One region of the Vibrio sabulosilitoris genome, then DNA from elsewhere that is predicted to be linked to it. Evidence: predicted binding sites of a transcription regulator. Region 1 holds the regulator's gene; each other region holds the start of a gene.
The links. Region 1 encodes PurR, which represses purine synthesis genes. Its sites were predicted from a motif close to TNANGNAAACGTTTNCNTNA; they were not measured.
Positions count from the first base shown of each region.

Region 1 (5,811 bases):
GCACTGTTAGTTACGATGCAGCGTGCGTTGTTGTTTATGCTGCAAGACTCAGAGGGCTTTGTAAAGGTTCAACAAAGAGCCATGTCTCAAGACTTTAGTTGGCAAGAGTCTGCCCATCAGTACATCAAGATGTACCAGTTGGCACTCAAGCACTAAGCTGAAAATTGGCGTTAATATAAAGGGCTGAATCTTGATTCAGCCCTTGCTGTATCTACGGTTGAGCAATTCCCAGTTACAAATATTGATAGAGCGTTTGTTAGGGTTTTATGCTAGGATTTTGTGTGAGTTCGTTATTGGTAATACAGAAACATGTCAAACAGTTTGCTTTTTCACAAGACATTCAAGCACCCAACTAGCAAGGAGTGGGTGGTTTTTGTCCATGGAGCTGGCGGCAGCTCGTCAATTTGGTTTAAGCAGATAAAATCATATCGCGAGCATTTCAACTTGCTTTTGGTCGACTTGCGCGGTCATGGTAAGTCCAATCAGTTCATTAAAGATATCATCACCAACCACTACACCTTTAAAGACGTTACCAAGGATGTTCTGAAAGTGCTCGATCACCTGAGTATTTCATCGGCGCACTTTGTCGGTATGTCACTAGGGACGATTATTGTCCGTAATGTGGCTGAACTAGAGGCACCACGTGTGCGCAGCATGGTGCTAGGAGGCGCTGTAACCCGCCTAAACGCCCGTTCACAGGTGTTGGTTAAGCTGGGTGACATGAGCAAGAACTTCCTGCCTTACATGTGGTTATACGGCTTATTTGCCTATATCGTCATGCCGCAGCGCAGTCAGCGTGAGTCACGACATATGTTTGTGCGTGAAGCCAAGAAGCTGTGCCAAAAAGAGTTCAAGCGTTGGTTTAAACTTGCCACGGACGTTAATCCACTGATGCGTTATTTTCGTGATAGAGAATTACCGATCCCGACCCTGTACTTAATGGGCGAGCGTGACTACATGTTCATCAAGCCTGTGCGAGAGATGGTGTCGCTCCATGCCCAGAGTGAGCTGCTTGAAATCGAGAATTGTGGTCATGTGTGTAACGTTGAGCGTCCGGAAGAGTTTAACGCGCACTCAATCTCATTTATTAAGCGTCACTCACCGGCGTAATCCAGCACCTCTCTCTCGACTAATGTGGTGCCGGTGCTCCGCATTGCCAACAAGCACCAAACTGTCCCTCATTGTGTTCCTGACACTCACTGCATTGCCATCCAGAGAGACTGGCTTGCTGTTGAAATAGATAGCGCTCAATCAAGCGCTCGGCGGCGATTCTATCGTCGGCATTATACAGCCAAACATGAGGAAAGGTCTCTTCGTTAAACGGTAGTTCCCCTTGCAAGCCAAACAAACCATCGCCGCGCACCTCACAGCGGATCTGGTGTTGCTGGAGCATCTGCGCGACGATATGAGCTTCGGGTGGGTGTTTAGCAAAATAAATCTTCATTGCTGTCCTTATTTTGTTGCAGCGACATTACGTCTACGCTCGACAAAGTTCATTACCCACTTCATCAGCACCGGGAACAATCCGAGTAGCGCAAATGAGATCAGCACTGAAGGTGACACAATACCACCTAACGAGTCTATTTGTGCCAGTTGAGTACCGGCGTTTAGATAGACCGCTGTGCCGGGCAGCATACCAATTTGGCTAAAGAGGTAGAAACGACCGATAGACAAAGGTGTCAGACCCATCAGCAAGTTGATTAAGAAGAAGGGAAATACTGGGATTAAGCGTAACGATAGCAAGTACAGCGCACCGTCTTTCTCGATACCTTTGTTGATGGTACCTAGTTTGTCACCAAACTTACCCTGTACCCAGTCACGCAGCAAAAAGCGGCTGCTAAGAAACGCAAGCGTTGCACCGATACTGCTAGCAAAAGACACTAAGACTAAACTGGTCCAAAAACCAAACAGTGCTGCACCGAGTAGGGTAACCACTGCAGCGCCAGGTACCGAAAAGGCAGTAATACCGACATAAGCGAAAAAGTAAATTGCCGCTGCAGTGACAAAGTTAGCGTCGATAATGCTGCGCAGTGCCGCTTGTTGCTCTTTGGCGTTCTCGAGCGTCAGATACTGACCAAATTGTGTCGCTAGTGTTACAATGATAGCCACCAAAACCACACCCAAAATCACTTTTGTATTAAAAAACTTTTTCATCACTCTAATCCCTGTTTTAGCTGCAGTATACCGTAATTGGACTGACTATACAGACAGGATAGGAGAGAAATTTCTTTCACCAAAAAAAAAGGCAACAGGCTGTCGTTCTACGAGGTTCGAGTACGGGCTAGCGAGGGCTCTAGAGCACGTAGGAACACCTCAATTGGCCCCCAAAGCTAATGAAGTCTATTCACAGTTAGAGTTTAGAGATACGCGAAAATCAAAAAAGCCAGCTGATCGCTGGCTAAAATTTAGGTAAAGAATAGCAGGTTATATCAACGATTAGCAAAGCTGGTTAGCTAAATCATCACGTTGCTGCTGAGGGATCACCGACCAGTGGGTGCCTCTGAGTGCTCCTTCTAGAGAGTAGAGCAGCTCAAGGTTAACCGGTACAGTGTGGGTTTCCTGAATCGCGCGATAAGCGTTAACAGAGCCCGCTTCCTCGAGCTCAGAAACACTACCTATCCCTGCTTTTTTGAGCATTCTTTCCGTCGCAAGGCGCAGATTAGGTAAATCTTTAAGGCGCTGCGGCTTGGCGGTTTCTTGCTTAATTTTATCTTTTTTTGCGGCATCGAGAGCCACTGTTGCCATCTCAAGCAGACGCTGGGGATTCTCTAGGCAATCCTCAGCAAGTTGAAAATACTTAGTAACAACAGGAAAGCCCTTCTTCTCATAAACATAAGGTTCGAGGCCTTTGGCGGTAATTTCGGCATCTAATTCACTGCATTTGCGAATGTGCAAACGATTGCTAACGATGAGTGCAAACATTGCATCATCGACAAAAACGCCGAATCCGCCGAACATTGATCGCGATTTTACGCTCCCTAGTTGCTCAAATAAACGCATTGAGTCTTTTAAAATTGGTCTATCCATGGTTTTGTAAATCTCGGTAGTGAAACAACAGCCACCTAAATTCAGGCCCGAGAATTTAGCAAAAACGACGCGACACTTACATGAAGCAGGTAAATGAAGGGTCTTTTCACCGTCGGCAACCCCGCTACCTTTCTTCAAAAACGAGAGTTTTCACCCAAGTAATTGAAGGGTAAGGCCGGAGGCTTTGCGTCCCACCCTTTCAGATGGTTTGCCCTGTGCGTGGCATACGCCAAAATCATAATAAAAAGCTGGGCTGATATCACACATTTACTAACCGTAACGTGATATTAGTCCCAAAAAAGACTGGTCAATTCTTTTCAATTACACACTAACCGTGTAGGCATTTGATTTTGCTTCAAAAATTAATCTAAATTATTGATATCTTTGACGGTTAGTCGCTCTACGACCTCTGGGTGCATCTCAAAAACTCGCTTTTCATGCTCCTTGTTTTTGATTCTTTCTAACAGGATCTCAAAGGCATTTTTACCCACACGTCGTTTCGGTTGGTGTACGGTGGTCAGTGGTGGAGAGAAGTACTCGGCCAGCTCGATATTGTCATAACCGATCACAGACATATCTTCAGGGATACGAATACCGTTTTCCTGCAAGCGACTCATAAGACCAAGTGCCATGGTGTCATTAAAACAGAATACCGCGGTCGGCTTTTCATCCATTGCAGCGATCTTGTCCGCGGCAAGGACGGCAGTGTCACACTCAAAGTTGCCCTCAAGGATCCAATCCTCAACCACATTGAGGTTCGCCTCATCCATCGCGCGGCGAAAGCCGCTAATACGCTCCATACACGCAGCCTTTTCAAAGTGGCCGCTAAGGCAAGCAATCTTTTGGTGGCCCTTATCAATTAGAAACTTGGTCGCAAGGTAACCGCCCTCTTCAGAGTTATCAATGATTTTGTCAGCTTGAGAGGTTTCAGGGCCCCAGTCCATGATTACTTTTGGAATGTTAGGGTGGCTATCGAGCATCTCGTTGAGCTCTTCAGTCAAGTCTGAACACATGACCAGAATGCCATCGACACGTTTTTCGGCCAGCATACGAATATAATCGCGCTGTTTCTCGTAAATACCACCGGTGTTACACAAAATTAGGGTGTAGCCCTGACGGTAACAGTAACTCTCGACACCATCAATGACCTCAGAGAAAAACAGGTTAGTGGACTGAGTGACGAGCATGCCGATGGTACGGGTTGAATTACACTTCAAACTACGCGCCACCGCACTAGGAGCGTAATTAAGCTCCTTCACCGCTTGGTTTACTTTTTCTTGGGTAGCCTCAGCAACGAATCGGGTCTTATTGATAACGTGCGATACCGTTGTGGTAGAGACACCAGCAAGACGTGCGACATCTTTAATAGTGGCCATTGGTGTGTTCCTTAATAGTACTTATGGTTACCGCACAGATCTCAAGCGTTCGAACGTATCATGGTGAGGGAAATGCGGTATTCGCTAAGGGGTAAACAAAAAAACCGCTTTTACGAAAGCGGCTAAAAATATCCGAACATTTTAGACTGCTATCGTTTGCGGTGCAAACTTAATCGCCAATTGGGCTAACTTTCCTCGCCCAATAAGTAAAGACAGTCCAGCTTGAGAAAGGCGAGCAGTAACTCACTTACTGCAGCATAGAACCCAAACTGGTCGCGTTTTTTACATAAGGCGCAAAATTGAGGTACCCAAGTGAGCAGGTATTGGCGGATAAATTGTTCTTGCTCAGCAAAAGCCTGTTCAAGGTGGCGCTCCTGCTCGAGTTCATTCGAGCGAATGATGAGGTTGCCAAGAAAATCGAGCTCGACACCGAGGTGATCTGGGGGCTCATTCAAACCTTGGGAGACTTGAATATTATGCTCAGCGAGAAGTTGCTTCATTTTCAGGGCTGGTTGGCCATTGAGCATATGTTCAGGATCCAGATATACCGAGGCATAAGGTAAGGCCCCTTCTTTATCAGACTTAAGGAACAAGTCGCAAAAATCAGCGGCGAGTTCCAATTGAGCGTCTTCCCTGTCTTGCAGGCGATTGAGCGTATCAATAAAGTTTGCCACGGGTTGCTTTAACTGTGGGTTCTCCTCCAAGCCACTCAGAAATGCGCGAATTTCTGGACTTTGGTACTGGGCAAGATCTTTGTCGTCCAGCTCTCGACTGAACAGGCTTGAGAGCCACCAGTAGATCTCTGCTCGCTTATCATTAAACGCTTTCACTTCTTCAATCACGACCAACCCCACATCTCGTTCACTATGTTGATAAGTATAACTAATTTCTAAATAGTGGCATGGAGCAATAATGAGAGTAATAGACAAGCATTTCTAGGAGACCTGACGTAATCGATTGTTAGTATGAATAAAAATGCCGCCCGATGAGAGGGCGGCATTTTTGCTGTTTACTGACTTACTTGTTGAAGACACCAAACTGCTTAGCAGCGTAGGCGACCCGCTCTTTGGGTTTAGGGTATTCCGCTGGGAGCTCAAGGTTTTCAATATGCTTCAGTCGCGGAAGCAAGCCACTGCCGTTGGCAATTTGGATCGCTAATCCTGGACGAGCATTCAACTCCAGCACCATTGGCCCTTCTTCTTTATCCAGAACCATATCAGTACCCATATAACCAAGCCCAGTCATCTCCCAGGCACTCGCGGCAAGTTCAAGCAGACGCTCCCAGTGTGGGACTTGCAGTTGACTGAGCTCTTGGCCAGTGTCTGGGTGGTGCTCAACCGGTTGGTCAAACTGTACTGCGCGGACGGCGCGCCCTGTGGCGATATCAATACCAATCCCGACGGCGCCT
Region 1 is NZ_AP029600.1:1,470,272-1,476,082, reverse strand. It holds gene glgA (glycogen synthase GlgA) at 1-156, shown strand, start outside; gene ACZ5R2_RS22075 (alpha/beta fold hydrolase) at 310-1,110, shown strand; gene ACZ5R2_RS22070 (putative signal transducing protein) at 1,130-1,444, opposite strand; gene ACZ5R2_RS22065 (TVP38/TMEM64 family protein) at 1,453-2,154, opposite strand; gene ACZ5R2_RS22060 (TfoX/Sxy family DNA transformation protein) at 2,437-3,027, opposite strand; cyclic di-GMP riboswitch class I at 3,139-3,250, opposite strand; gene purR (HTH-type transcriptional repressor PurR) at 3,390-4,403, opposite strand; gene torD (molecular chaperone TorD) at 4,589-5,242, opposite strand; gene ACZ5R2_RS22045 (alpha-L-glutamate ligase-like protein) at 5,421-5,811, opposite strand, start outside.

Region 2 (5,811 bases), on a different replicon from region 1:
CAGCAGCACAGCGCTTTCCTCGTCGCTCAACCAACTGTTGGATCCACTGTTCTTTTTTGGTTCTGGCTTCGCGGCGCATTACTTGATTTATCACCGACATCGCTCCACTCACCAAGTAGCTCCTAACCATTTTATTTTTGACATACTTACCTATGGAGCCCAGTTTGGTCTTACCACCAGAAGAGTGCTGTATTGGGGTCAAGCCAATACAAGCTGCTGCATCACGCCCTGTTTTGAAAAAACCCATCTCGCCACAACCAAGAGAAATATATAGATTAATCGCATTCAAAGGGCCTACACCCTCTATCGCCATAAGCTTTTTGCATTCCTTCTGCCTATGTGCAGCTTTTTCTATACAGCTATCATATTGGTCGACGTTTTCAACATGGGTTAAATACTGTTGCCAGGCCGTATTAAGTGCCACCCTAAATTCACTAGAAAAACCATTCTCTGCATCTTCTAGAGCCGATGCAACAACACCGTTTATTCCCCCTTTACTCGGCGAAATACGGATATTGAACTCGAGTAATAGAGAAGAGAGTTGATTGAGACTGGCGACCTTGTGTTTCACTGCAAGGTCTCGTAGGCGAATAAGGCTTTGCTTCTCTTGTTGCTCTTTAGATTTGCCATTAATAAACTGAATATCAGTAACTTGCGAAGCCTGAACGATAGCTAGTGCATCATTCTTATCGGTCTTTTGGTTTTGTCGAATACTGGCAACCAGCTTAGCTGAAATGAGTCTGGCATCATGCCCGCACGCTATAGCTTGTTGCTTCCAGTAGTTAGAGGTGCCACACGCTTCGAAAACGATGGTCATCGGTTTAGACGTTATAAGCCAGTGGTTAAAATCCTGAGGTGTCATTGCCTTATTGGAACGCACTTTGCTGTGTTGCGTAACACAAACTTGGATTTCACTCTTTGCTAAATCAACACCAGATACTATACGTTTCATATTGGACTCCTTTTAACATTTAGGCTTTACAACTCAAATGTTAGTCAACCTTTCGGGGTTGGGGGAGTCCAATTATCTCCTCGGAACGAAGTGTAACCCGCTCCCCGCCCCTATCCGTTGTTAGCGATTTTGCTCGGCAAACTCGTGCACAGCCGGGTAAGCCTGGCTATCCAGCTCATCCGCAAGAGCAATCAATTGCTGTGTCAGTGCGGCTTTGCTGTCTGCGCAGACGTTGATGTGCCCCATCTTGCGTCCTGGGCGTTTGTCTTTGCCATACCAGTGGATGTGGCAGCCTTCGATTGCCAACAAGCTATCTGGCAGTGTGTCTTCACCCAAGATGTTGATCATTGAGGTTTGGCGGATCAGCTTGGTGCTGCCAAGCGGCATGCCGCAAACCGCGCGCAAGTGGTTTTCAAACTGACACGTGATCGCACCTTGTTGTGTCCAGTGGCCAGAGTTGTGCACGCGCGGCGCAATCTCATTAACCAATAGCTGACCGTTAACATCGAAGAATTCGAGCGCCAGTACGCCAACATAGTCGAGGCTGTTCGCTACGGCGGTGAACATCTCTTTTGCCTGCAACTGCAGTGCGTTATCTTCAATCGCAGTAGAAAGTGACAGTACGCCGTTGGTATGAATGTTTTCAGCCAGCGGGTAGACCTCAACCTGACCATCTTTACCACGCGCCCCAACCAGAGAGACCTCGCGGTTAAATGGCACAAACTCTTCCGCTACGATAGCTTGAGTTGCGGTCGCAGCGATACACTCTGCCATCTCGTTCCAGATCGCATCGACATCATCTCGCGACTTTAAGCGCCATTGGCCCTTGCCATCGTAACCACCGAGCGCGCTTTTTAGCACCATCGGGATACCTACAGTCTCAATCGCTTGCTCGAAGTCTTCACGGCTGTTGATCACCGCGTACTTGGCATTTTTTACCCCAGCGTTGTCGAGTAAGGCTTTTTCAATCCGGCGATCGCCGCCCGCTTTAATCGCATCTGTGGTCGGGAGGAACTTGCCGCTGCGTTCACAGATATCCAGCACATCGTGTGGAATATGCTCAAACTCGGCCGTGATCACGTCCGCTTGCTCAATCGCATTCTCCAAGCCGTGGCCAACCACGGCTTGAGTCAATGGGTGAACAATGTTCTCACTGCCCACATCGAATGCTGTGATTTGGATGTTTAGCGGTGCACCCGCTAGCGACATCATGCGTGCTAGCTGACCGGCACCTAAAACAAGCACCTGCATGGATTAGTCCTCAGCTGGGTTTGGGTTAGCAAGAACCGTTTCGGTTTGCTCATTTCGGAAAGCTTCGACCTTCGCCATTACTTCTTCATCGTGGGTACCGATGATTTGCGCGGCAAGAATACCGGCATTGGCAGCGCCTGCTTCACCAATTGCTAAAGTACCGACTGCGATACCTTTTGGCATTTGCACGATAGACAGCAGTGAGTCCATGCCTTTTAGTGCACGTGATTGTACCGGTACACCCAGAACTGGCACGCTAGTGAACGCGGCTGCCATACCCGGCAGGTGCGCAGCGCCGCCAGCACCAGCGATGATCACTTTGATACCACGCTCTTTGGCGCTGTTTGCATAGTCAGCAAGTAGCTGAGGAGTACGGTGAGCTGAAACCACTTTTGTTTCGTAAGGCACGCCAAACTGATCCAGCATGTCTGCTGCTAGTTTCATTGTTGGCCAGTCAGATTTTGAACCCATAATGATGCCGACTTTCATCTCTTGCTCCTAAATAATCACAATTTGAGGTGGTAAAGTAGAATTTGAGCGCATTATACGAGTATTTGTGTTGCAAGCAAACGTTTGCGCGCGGTGGCAAAAAAGAATAGTGTTTGCACTATTAGTTAAGTCATAGCAAAGTCTCAGTTCAATACCATTTTCAACGATGCCGGGAGTGACAGCGTGGACAATTTTGCAGCGGCGATTGATGCCCTGACTCAAGGAAAAGTGATAGCCTATCCGACCGAAGGCGTGTTTGGGGTAGGGTGCGATCCTGACAATCCACAGGCGATACAGAGCCTGCTTGCCATTAAGCAGCGCCCGGTTGAAAAAGGCCTGATCTTGATCGCTGCTAGCTACGAGCAGATTAAGGCCTATATTGATGAAACTCAGCTCAGTGAAGCACAGCTGGCGGCTATCCGCGCGACTTGGCCAGGCCCTGTGACCTGGGTTGTTCCGGCGAGTGATAAGGTTTCGCCTTGGGTGTCTGGTCAGTTTGATTCGGTCGCGGTCCGCGTGACAGACCATCCGTTAGTCCAGCAGCTGTGTCAGCAGTTTGGCAAGCCGATCACCTCAACCAGTGCCAACCTGACCGGTCAGCCTCCGTGCAAAACTCATCAAGAGGTGGTGGAGCAACTGGGTAATCTACCGGTGACGATTGTTGAAGGCGAGACGGGTGGGCGAGCCAACCCAACGGAAATCCGTGATGCCAAAACAGGTCAGGTGTTTCGTCAGGGTTAATTAAACACAGGGTTAATCAAATAAAAGGAAGACAGTGTCAGTGATCGACAAATATGCAGTAAAAAACTATCTCCTTGGGCTTCAAGATGAGATCTGCCAACAGCTTGAGCAGGTTGATGGTCGTGCTCGATTCGTTGAGGACGCATGGTCACGAGAGCAAGACGACAAGCTAGGCGGCGGTGGCCGCAGTCGAGTGATGAAAGCTGGTGACGTTTTCGAGCAAGGTGGCGTCAATTTTTCTCATGTCACTGGCGCGAAAATGCCAGCCTCGGCGACGGCGCATCGTCCAGAGCTGGCTGGAAGGCGCTTTGAGGCTATGGGTGTCTCTTTGGTCATGCACCCCAACAATCCTTTTGTGCCAACGTCGCACGCGAATGTGCGTTTTTTCATTGCCGAAAAAGACGGTGAATCGCCAATCTGGTGGTTTGGAGGTGGTTTTGATTTGACGCCCTTCTATCCATTTGAGGCCGATTGCATCGAATGGCACCAGACCGCTAGCGACCTTTGTGCGCCTTTTGGTGAGGATGTTTATTCAGAGCATAAGGCTTGGTGTGACAAGTACTTCTATCTACCACATCGCGATGAGACCCGAGGGGTGGGAGGGTTGTTTTTTGATGATCTCAACCAGTGGGGGTTTGAGCGCTGTTTTGACTACATCAAAGCGGTTGGTGATGGCTATTGTCGCGCTTATCTGCCGATCGTCGAGCGACGTAAGAACACACCATTTACTGAGCAGCAGCGAGAGTTCCAACTCTATCGCCGTGGCCGTTATGTTGAGTTTAACCTAGTGTATGACCGTGGCACGCTGTTTGGCCTGCAGAGTGGTGGGCGAACCGAATCGATCTTGATGTCGATGCCACCGTTGGCGCGCTGGGAGTACGGCTATCAGGCTGAGAGTGGTTCAGCCGAGAAGCAATTGACCGATCAATTCCTCAAGCCACGAGATTGGCTAGAGCAAGAACAATAAGGAAAGCAAACAATGAATTCGCCAGTGGACCGCTACTTGGTGTTCGGTAATCCGATCAAGCAGAGTAAGTCACCTTTTATTCATACCCTGTTCGCGAGACAGACCAATCAGGTGATGGAGTACACCATGGCAGAGCCAGAGGTGGGTCAATTCACTCAGGCCGCGCGTGAATTCTTCGCCCAAGGTGGTAAAGGATGTAATGTCACCATGCCGTTTAAACTTGATGCGTTCGAGTTTGCTGACCGTCTGACAGAACGCGCGCAGCTTGCTGGGGCGGTGAATACGCTTAAAAAGCTGGATGATGGGCAGATCATTGGTGATACGACTGATGGTGCCGGGCTGGTTCAAGACTTGCTCAATGCACAGGTGGAGCTCACGGGGGCGCGAATTCTAATGATTGGTGCCGGTGGTGCTTGTCGCGGGGTATTACAGCCATTGTTGGAGCAAAAGCCTAAAGAGCTGCTGATCACCAATCGTACTTACAGTAAAGCGTGTGAGCTCGCCGAGCTGTTTGCGCCATTTGGACCGATTCGTGCGGTGCAAGCGGATGAATTAACCAGTGAATTTGATGTGGTGATCAACTCGACGGCATCCAGCATGACCGGGGACCTACCAGGGGTGCCTGATTGCATCTTTTCATCGATAACCACAGCGTACGATATGACCTACAAACCCCAACAAACCAGTTTTAATCGCTGGGCAAAAGAGTCAGGGGCAGCCAAGACCTTGGATGGGCTTGGGATGTTGGTTGGTCAGGCGGCGGAGAGCTTTATGGTTTGGCGTGGTTTGATGCCGGGTACCAAACAAGTGTTGCGTGAGCTGCGAAAGAACTTTGAGGGGCAATAATGAACCAGTCGATCTTATTTCCAGATATACAGACTTGGGACTCAGTGTCGCAGCGGGTTATCTTCCCTGCTCAGCAAGGTGGTGCGTTGATCGAGTGCGTTATTAGCCTAGTGCAACTCGAGAAAATGGTATCACGCTCGCTTGAAGGTGAAGCAGAGGTGCTAAAAGCATTTGCCGAGTTGCGTTTTGATCTTGAAGAGTGGGCTGAGCAGCAAATAGAAGACGAAGAGTTCAATAGCCAAGGTCAGATTGAGCTTAGCTAACCAAGTGCGGCTGAGTCTATCGTTAGGATCTCCTCTATATAGAGAGGAAGATGCAATAGGGATGCTTAGCCGCACCGTATAGCGCTAAAGCGACATCAATCAGACTTAGACTCGAGCGACGTGCTCTAGGTAATCGTTCTTGTTCTCGACGTAATTGTTCGCCGAGCGCTTGAGAAAGGCCAACTCCTCTTTACTCAGTGGGCGAGCCTGTTTGACCGGGCTGCCTATATAGAGATAGCCAGACTCTAGTCTTTTGCCTGGTGGAACAAGAGAGCCCGCACCGATCATCACTTGTGATTCGA
Region 2 is NZ_AP029599.1:379,580-385,390, reverse strand. It holds gene ACZ5R2_RS01930 (IS110 family RNA-guided transposase) at 1-952, opposite strand, end outside; gene ACZ5R2_RS01925 (5-(carboxyamino)imidazole ribonucleotide synthase) at 1,073-2,203, opposite strand; gene purE (5-(carboxyamino)imidazole ribonucleotide mutase) at 2,207-2,692, opposite strand; gene tsaC (L-threonylcarbamoyladenylate synthase type 1 TsaC) at 2,876-3,433, shown strand; gene hemF (oxygen-dependent coproporphyrinogen oxidase) at 3,468-4,400, shown strand; gene aroE (shikimate dehydrogenase) at 4,413-5,246, shown strand; gene ACZ5R2_RS01900 (DUF1488 family protein) at 5,246-5,509, shown strand; gene ACZ5R2_RS01895 (gamma carbonic anhydrase family protein) at 5,615-5,811, opposite strand, start outside.
Region 2: the regulator PurR is predicted to act here: its motif matches at 2,765-2,784, upstream of purE (5-(carboxyamino)imidazole ribonucleotide mutase).

Region 3 (5,811 bases), on a different replicon from region 1:
AACGCGGTCAGCGGCTTCGTTAACTTCAATGCCGTCTCGCGTGATCGCTGGGCTATCCACTTTTAGCGTTTTAGCATCACGGTGCATCTTCGGCGTTTTGCCAAGCAGGATATCCATTGGCATATCGATTGGCGTGTTGTCGAAGTGAGAATCCTCTAGCGTCAGGTGACGCTCTTCTGTTGCCACACCAACGACTGCGTATGGTGCGCGCTCACGCTTACAGATCGCATCGAATACGTCCATATTCTCAGGCGCAACTGCCATTACGTAACGCTCTTGCGATTCGTTACACCAGATCTCAAGCGGGCTCATGCTCAGCTCGTCGTTCGGTACGTCACGCAGCTGGAACAGACCGCCACGCTCGCCATCGTCACACAGCTCAGGAAGTGCGTTCGAGATGCCGCCCGCGCCCACATCGTGGATAAAGGCGATTGGGTTTGCATCGCCTAGCTGCCAACAACGGTCGATCACTTCCTGACAGCGACGCTCCATCTCTGGGTTTTCACGCTGTACTGAAGCAAAATCTAGGTCTTCTGCCGACTGACCAGACGCCATAGAAGACGCAGCGCCGCCGCCCAGACCGATGTTCATCGCTGGACCACCAAGCACGATAAGCTTCGCGCCAACTGGGATCTCTTTCTTCTGTACGTGCTCGTCGCGGATGTTACCCATACCGCCGGCAATCATGATTGGCTTGTGGTAGCCACGCACTTCTTCGCCTGCATGAGAAGTCACTTTTTCTTCGTAGGTACGGAAGTAACCAAGTAGGTTTGGACGACCAAATTCGTTGTTGAACGCCGCGCCGCCCAGTGGGCCTTCTAGCATGATGTCTAGGGCGTTAACGATACGACCTGGCTTACCGAAATCTGTTTCCCACGGCTGCTCAAAACCTGGGATACGCAGGTTTGAGGTTGTGAAACCAACTAGGCCCGCTTTTGGCTTACCACCGATACCGGTTGCGCCTTCATCGCGGATTTCACCACCAGAACCTGTCGAAGCACCCGGCCATGGCGAAATCGCGGTTGGGTGGTTGTGCGTCTCAACCTTCATCAGGATGTGCGCATCTTCGTTGTGGTAGTTGTACTGGCGAGTCTCTGGATCTGGGAAGAAGCGACCGACTTTAGAACCCGTCATAACCGCCGCGTTATCTTTGTAAGCTGATAGCACGTGATCTGGCGTGGTTTCGAAGGTGTTCTTGATCATCTTGAATAGAGACTTGTCTTGCTCTACGCCATCGATGGTCCAGTCTGCATTGAAAATTTTGTGACGACAGTGCTCTGAGTTTGCCTGAGCAAACATCATCAGCTCGATATCGTTCGGGTTGCGACCCAGCTTAGTGAAGTTCTCAACTAGGTAGTCGATCTCATCTTCAGCAAGGGCAAGGCCAAGAGAAACGTTCGCTTCTTCTAGCGCCGCGCGACCGCCAGCTAGGATATCAACGTGAGCAACTGGTGCAGGCTCTGCAACGGTAAATAGCGCTGCTGCTTGCTCCAGCTCAGTGAATACCGCTTCCATCATGCGATCGTGGATCAACGCTTTCACTGCCTGAACTTGCTCGTCAGATAGTGCCGCTGATGTCTCAACGTAGTATGCCGTGCCGCGCTCTAGACGTTTTACTTTGTCTAGGCCACAGTTGTTCGCAATATCAGTCGATTTTGATGACCAAGGCGAGATAGTGCCTGGACGAGGCGTCACTAGAAGTAGAAGACCTTCTGGCGCGTGCTCTTCGATCGTCGGACCGTAAGTCAGCAACTTCTCAAGCTTCTCAATCTCTTGAGCGTCAAGATCCGCTGTTAGGTCTGCAAAGTGCATAAACTCGGCGTAAATACCTGTTACAGGTAGGCCTTGTTCACGACAAAGTTCCAAAAGTTTGTTTACACGAAACTCAGAAAGAGCTGGGGAACCACGCAAAATTCTCATGTGCTTAGGTCTCTTATGCAATGTATTAAGATAAAATTAGCCTAAATTCAATAACTTACTCCCGCAAGCCTTGAACTTATGTCAATGTCATCTCCCGTTTGCGGGCGCATTATAAAGGATTTAGATTTGTGATGTAACACCCAAAGCAACCGTTTGCGTCATTTTTTTTCATTTCGCTGCGCTTGGTCATTATTGGGCGTTTATTTACTTCCCGCAGCAAAGGCTTTGCTCCCCCTGCAACAGCTGTTATACACTCTTGCTAAACACTATCCTCAAGTGACCTCGAGTTGCAGACCTCAGACTTTGCTTGAGGATATAAATTCTGTTTGACGTTGGTTGTATGCTTAATAAAACTCAAGTTTTTCTCGCCACTCTGTTGTCGAGCTTATTGGTTATCACTGGTTGTCAGTATGACTCCACCCCGCGCAGTGAGCTGCAAGAGATCAAAGATCGCGGCGTATTGAGAGTGGGCACAGTCAACAACCAACTCTCTTACTATATTGGCCCTGAGGGACCTGCGGGGCTCGATTATGAGCTGGCTCGCCAATTTGCCAAAGAGCTTGGCGTGCGTCTCGAAATACGCCCTGCGTATCGGATGTCGAATCTCTACCCTGCTCTGCAAAAGGGTGAAATTGACATCATCGCGGGGGGGCTGACCCAAGCAAGCAGCCAACATACGCCCTTTCGAGCTGGCCCAGCCTACTATTATGTCAGCCAACAGCTAGTGTATAAAACTGGCACTTGGCGTCCGCGTAATCTTGATCAGCTGGTGGAGCGCTTGCCACAATTGCTCACCGACAACGATATAGAAAACACGCTAAGTATCGCCGATAACAGTGATTTTGCACGCACCTTTAGTAGCATTAAACAACTGAATCCTAGTTTTCAGTATGCGGTGGCAGAGGATACCGATGTCAGCCAGCTGCTGCTAGGGGTATCGACAGGTAAACTGCAATTTACCGTCGCAGATTCAGTGGAACTCTCGCTGTCGCAGCGCATTTATCCAGAATTAGCGATTGCCTTTGAGCTAACCGAGGACCAACCCGTATCGTGGCTACTCAGACGCTCGGATGATGAGAGCCTATACGCGCTGTTGATTGAGTTCTTTGGCTACAGCAAACAAAGTGGTTATCTCGATAAACTCGAAGAAAAATACATTGGCCATATTGGCAGCTTTGATTATGTTGATACTCGCGCGTTTATCCGTGCTTTGGATAATACCTTGCCAAAATACGCCCCACTGTTTCAACAGTACGCTAGCGAGTTCGATTGGCGCCTGCTAGCGGCACTGGCCTATCAGGAGTCTCACTGGAAGCCTCACGCCAAGTCACCGACCGGTGTGCGTGGAATGATGATGTTGACCTTACCCACTGCCAAGAGCGTTGGGGTGACCAACCGACTCGACCCAGAGCAGTCAATTCGTGGTGGTGCCGAATATCTGCGGCGCATGGTTAATCGTATTCCAGACTCAATTGCTGAGCACGAGAAGATCTGGTTTGCCCTGGCCTCTTACAACATTGGGTACGGCCATATGATGGATGCCAGGCGCTTAACCCGAGCTCAGGGAGACAACCAAAACGCTTGGGCAGATGTCAAAGAGCGACTGCCACTGCTGAGACAGAAGAAATACTATAGCCAAACACGCTATGGCTATGCTCGCGGTGACGAAGCGCAGCAATACGTTGAGAATATTCGCCGCTACTACCAAAGCATCATTGGCCATGTTGAGAAACACCCGGAGCTTGAGGGTGATGGCAACCAAGAGTTTGTGGTGATCGAACCTGTGGCCTCAGCAATCAATCGCGAAATCGGCAAGCCTGACAATAGCCCAGAAGAGCAGCGTTCAGAGGTTGCTGCAACTGACGAACTTAATTCAGCACGATCGACTGCTCAAAACCAGTAAAACCCTAAAAATCGCTAGCAATCCGCGAGCGATTTTCCTTGATTTATTGCACTAAAGCCCTAATATAGGGGTTTGTCGTTATTTTACGACTATTGAGTTTGGAGGTTAGTATGCTTAGAAGAAGACGACTATCTCAGCGCCTCAATAAAACAGTTTCCGCCAACCGTCGCAAGCGTGTGCTTGCTGCCAACAAAAAGAAACTGATCAGACGCAATAACACCTTCGTGCAAGTCTTGTCACGCTAGGGTTTTGCGCCAGATAGCATCGCGCTAGGTAGCCAAAAGACGTTGCTCGGGATAAAAAATCACACTCGGGCAACCATCCTCTCCTCTACTCCTGTTGATCTCTTTTCACCTGTTTCAGGGCTTTAATCTCTTTACGTCGACGTTTAAAAAACGCCTGCAGCTGCGCACGACATTCATCAGCAAGTAACCCACCTTGGACTTCGGCGTAATGAAAAGCCGCATCACTGTTAAACAAGTTAAGTACGGTGCCTGCCGCACCAGCTTTGAGATCGCTAGCACCGAATACCACTCGATTGACTCGGCTGTGCAAAAGCGCCCCAGCACACATTGGGCATGGCTCTAATGTAACGTACAAGGTGGTATCCAATAACCGGTAGTTCTCGAGCACCTTTCCCGCTTGTCGTAGGGTCTGGATCTCCGCGTGTGCCGTCGCATCATGGTCGATAATTGAGCGGTTGTACCCTTGAGCGATAATCTCACCACCTTTAACTAGCACAGCCCCTACCGGCACCTCGCCCTGCTCTTCTGCGCGAGCTGCCAGCTGCATGGCCTTGCGCATAAAGTGCTCGTCTTGCTCACTAAACACGTTATCTATCGGCTCCATTGTTGCCCTTTACCCTGATAATAAAACCACGTCATCATACCGCCCTCTCACCGATATCCCTAGTGTTAACACATACTCTCGCACTCTATTGCTCACCTAGGCAACGAATCACTGCCCCTGAACTATACTTGCGATCAGATGAGCCCACGACAGCAAGGATAGAAAATGACTGAACAGTTTATCAAATCTCGCGCCGCCGTAGCTTGGGGTCCCAAGCAGCCACTTAAGATGGAAGAGGTCGATGTGATGCTTCCGAAAGCTGGCGAAGTATTGGTGCGCATCGTCGCCACTGGCGTCTGTCATACCGATGCCTTTACCCTCTCAGGAGATGACCCTGAGGGTATCTTCCCTTCAATTCTTGGTCATGAAGGTGGTGGCATCGTAGAGCAGGTTGGTGAAGGGGTCACCAGCGTGGCGGTTGGCGATCATGTGATCCCGCTATACACCGCAGAGTGTGGTAAATGCAAGTTCTGCACCTCAGGCAAAACCAATTTGTGCCAAGCAGTGCGCGAGACTCAAGGTAAGGGGCTGATGCCCGATGGTACTACCCGCTTTTATATCAACGGCGAGCCGATCTATCACTATATGGGCTGCTCAACCTTCTCTGAATACACTGTTCTACCAGAGATTTCTCTGGCCAAGGTCAACAAGCAAGCGCCGCTAGAAGAAGTGTGCCTGCTTGGGTGTGGCGTGACCACAGGTATGGGCGCTGTGCTTAACACCGCCAAGGTCGAAAGTGGTGATACGGTGGCTATCTTTGGTCTTGGTGGTATCGGCTTATCAGCCATCATCGGAGCGCGAATGGCAGGGGCAAGTCGCATCATTGGGGTGGATATCAACGAGAGTAAGTTTGAACTTGCTAAGCAGCTTGGCGCAACCGATACCATCAACCCGCAAAAACTCGATAAACCAATCCAAGAGGTGATCATAGAAATGACCGATGGTGGCGTCGATTACTCATTCGAGTGTATCGGCAACGTCAATGTAATGCGCCAAGCCTTAGAGTGCTGCCATAAAGGCTGGGGCGAGTCAGTCATTATCGGAGTCGCGGGGGCCGGACAAGAGATCTCGACCCGCCCCTTCCAGTTAGTCACTGGACGTGTATGGCGTGGCAGCGCCTTTGGCGGGGTCAAAGGGCG
Region 3 is NZ_AP029599.1:3,124,669-3,130,479, forward strand. It holds gene purL (phosphoribosylformylglycinamidine synthase) at 1-1,920, opposite strand, end outside; partial or broken gene mltF (membrane-bound lytic murein transglycosylase MltF) at 2,261-3,697, shown strand; gene ACZ5R2_RS14680 (hypothetical protein) at 3,934-4,068, shown strand; gene tadA (tRNA adenosine(34) deaminase TadA) at 4,154-4,672, opposite strand; gene ACZ5R2_RS14690 (S-(hydroxymethyl)glutathione dehydrogenase/class III alcohol dehydrogenase) at 4,838-5,811, shown strand, end outside.
Region 3: the regulator PurR is predicted to act here: its motif matches at 2,062-2,081, upstream of purL (phosphoribosylformylglycinamidine synthase).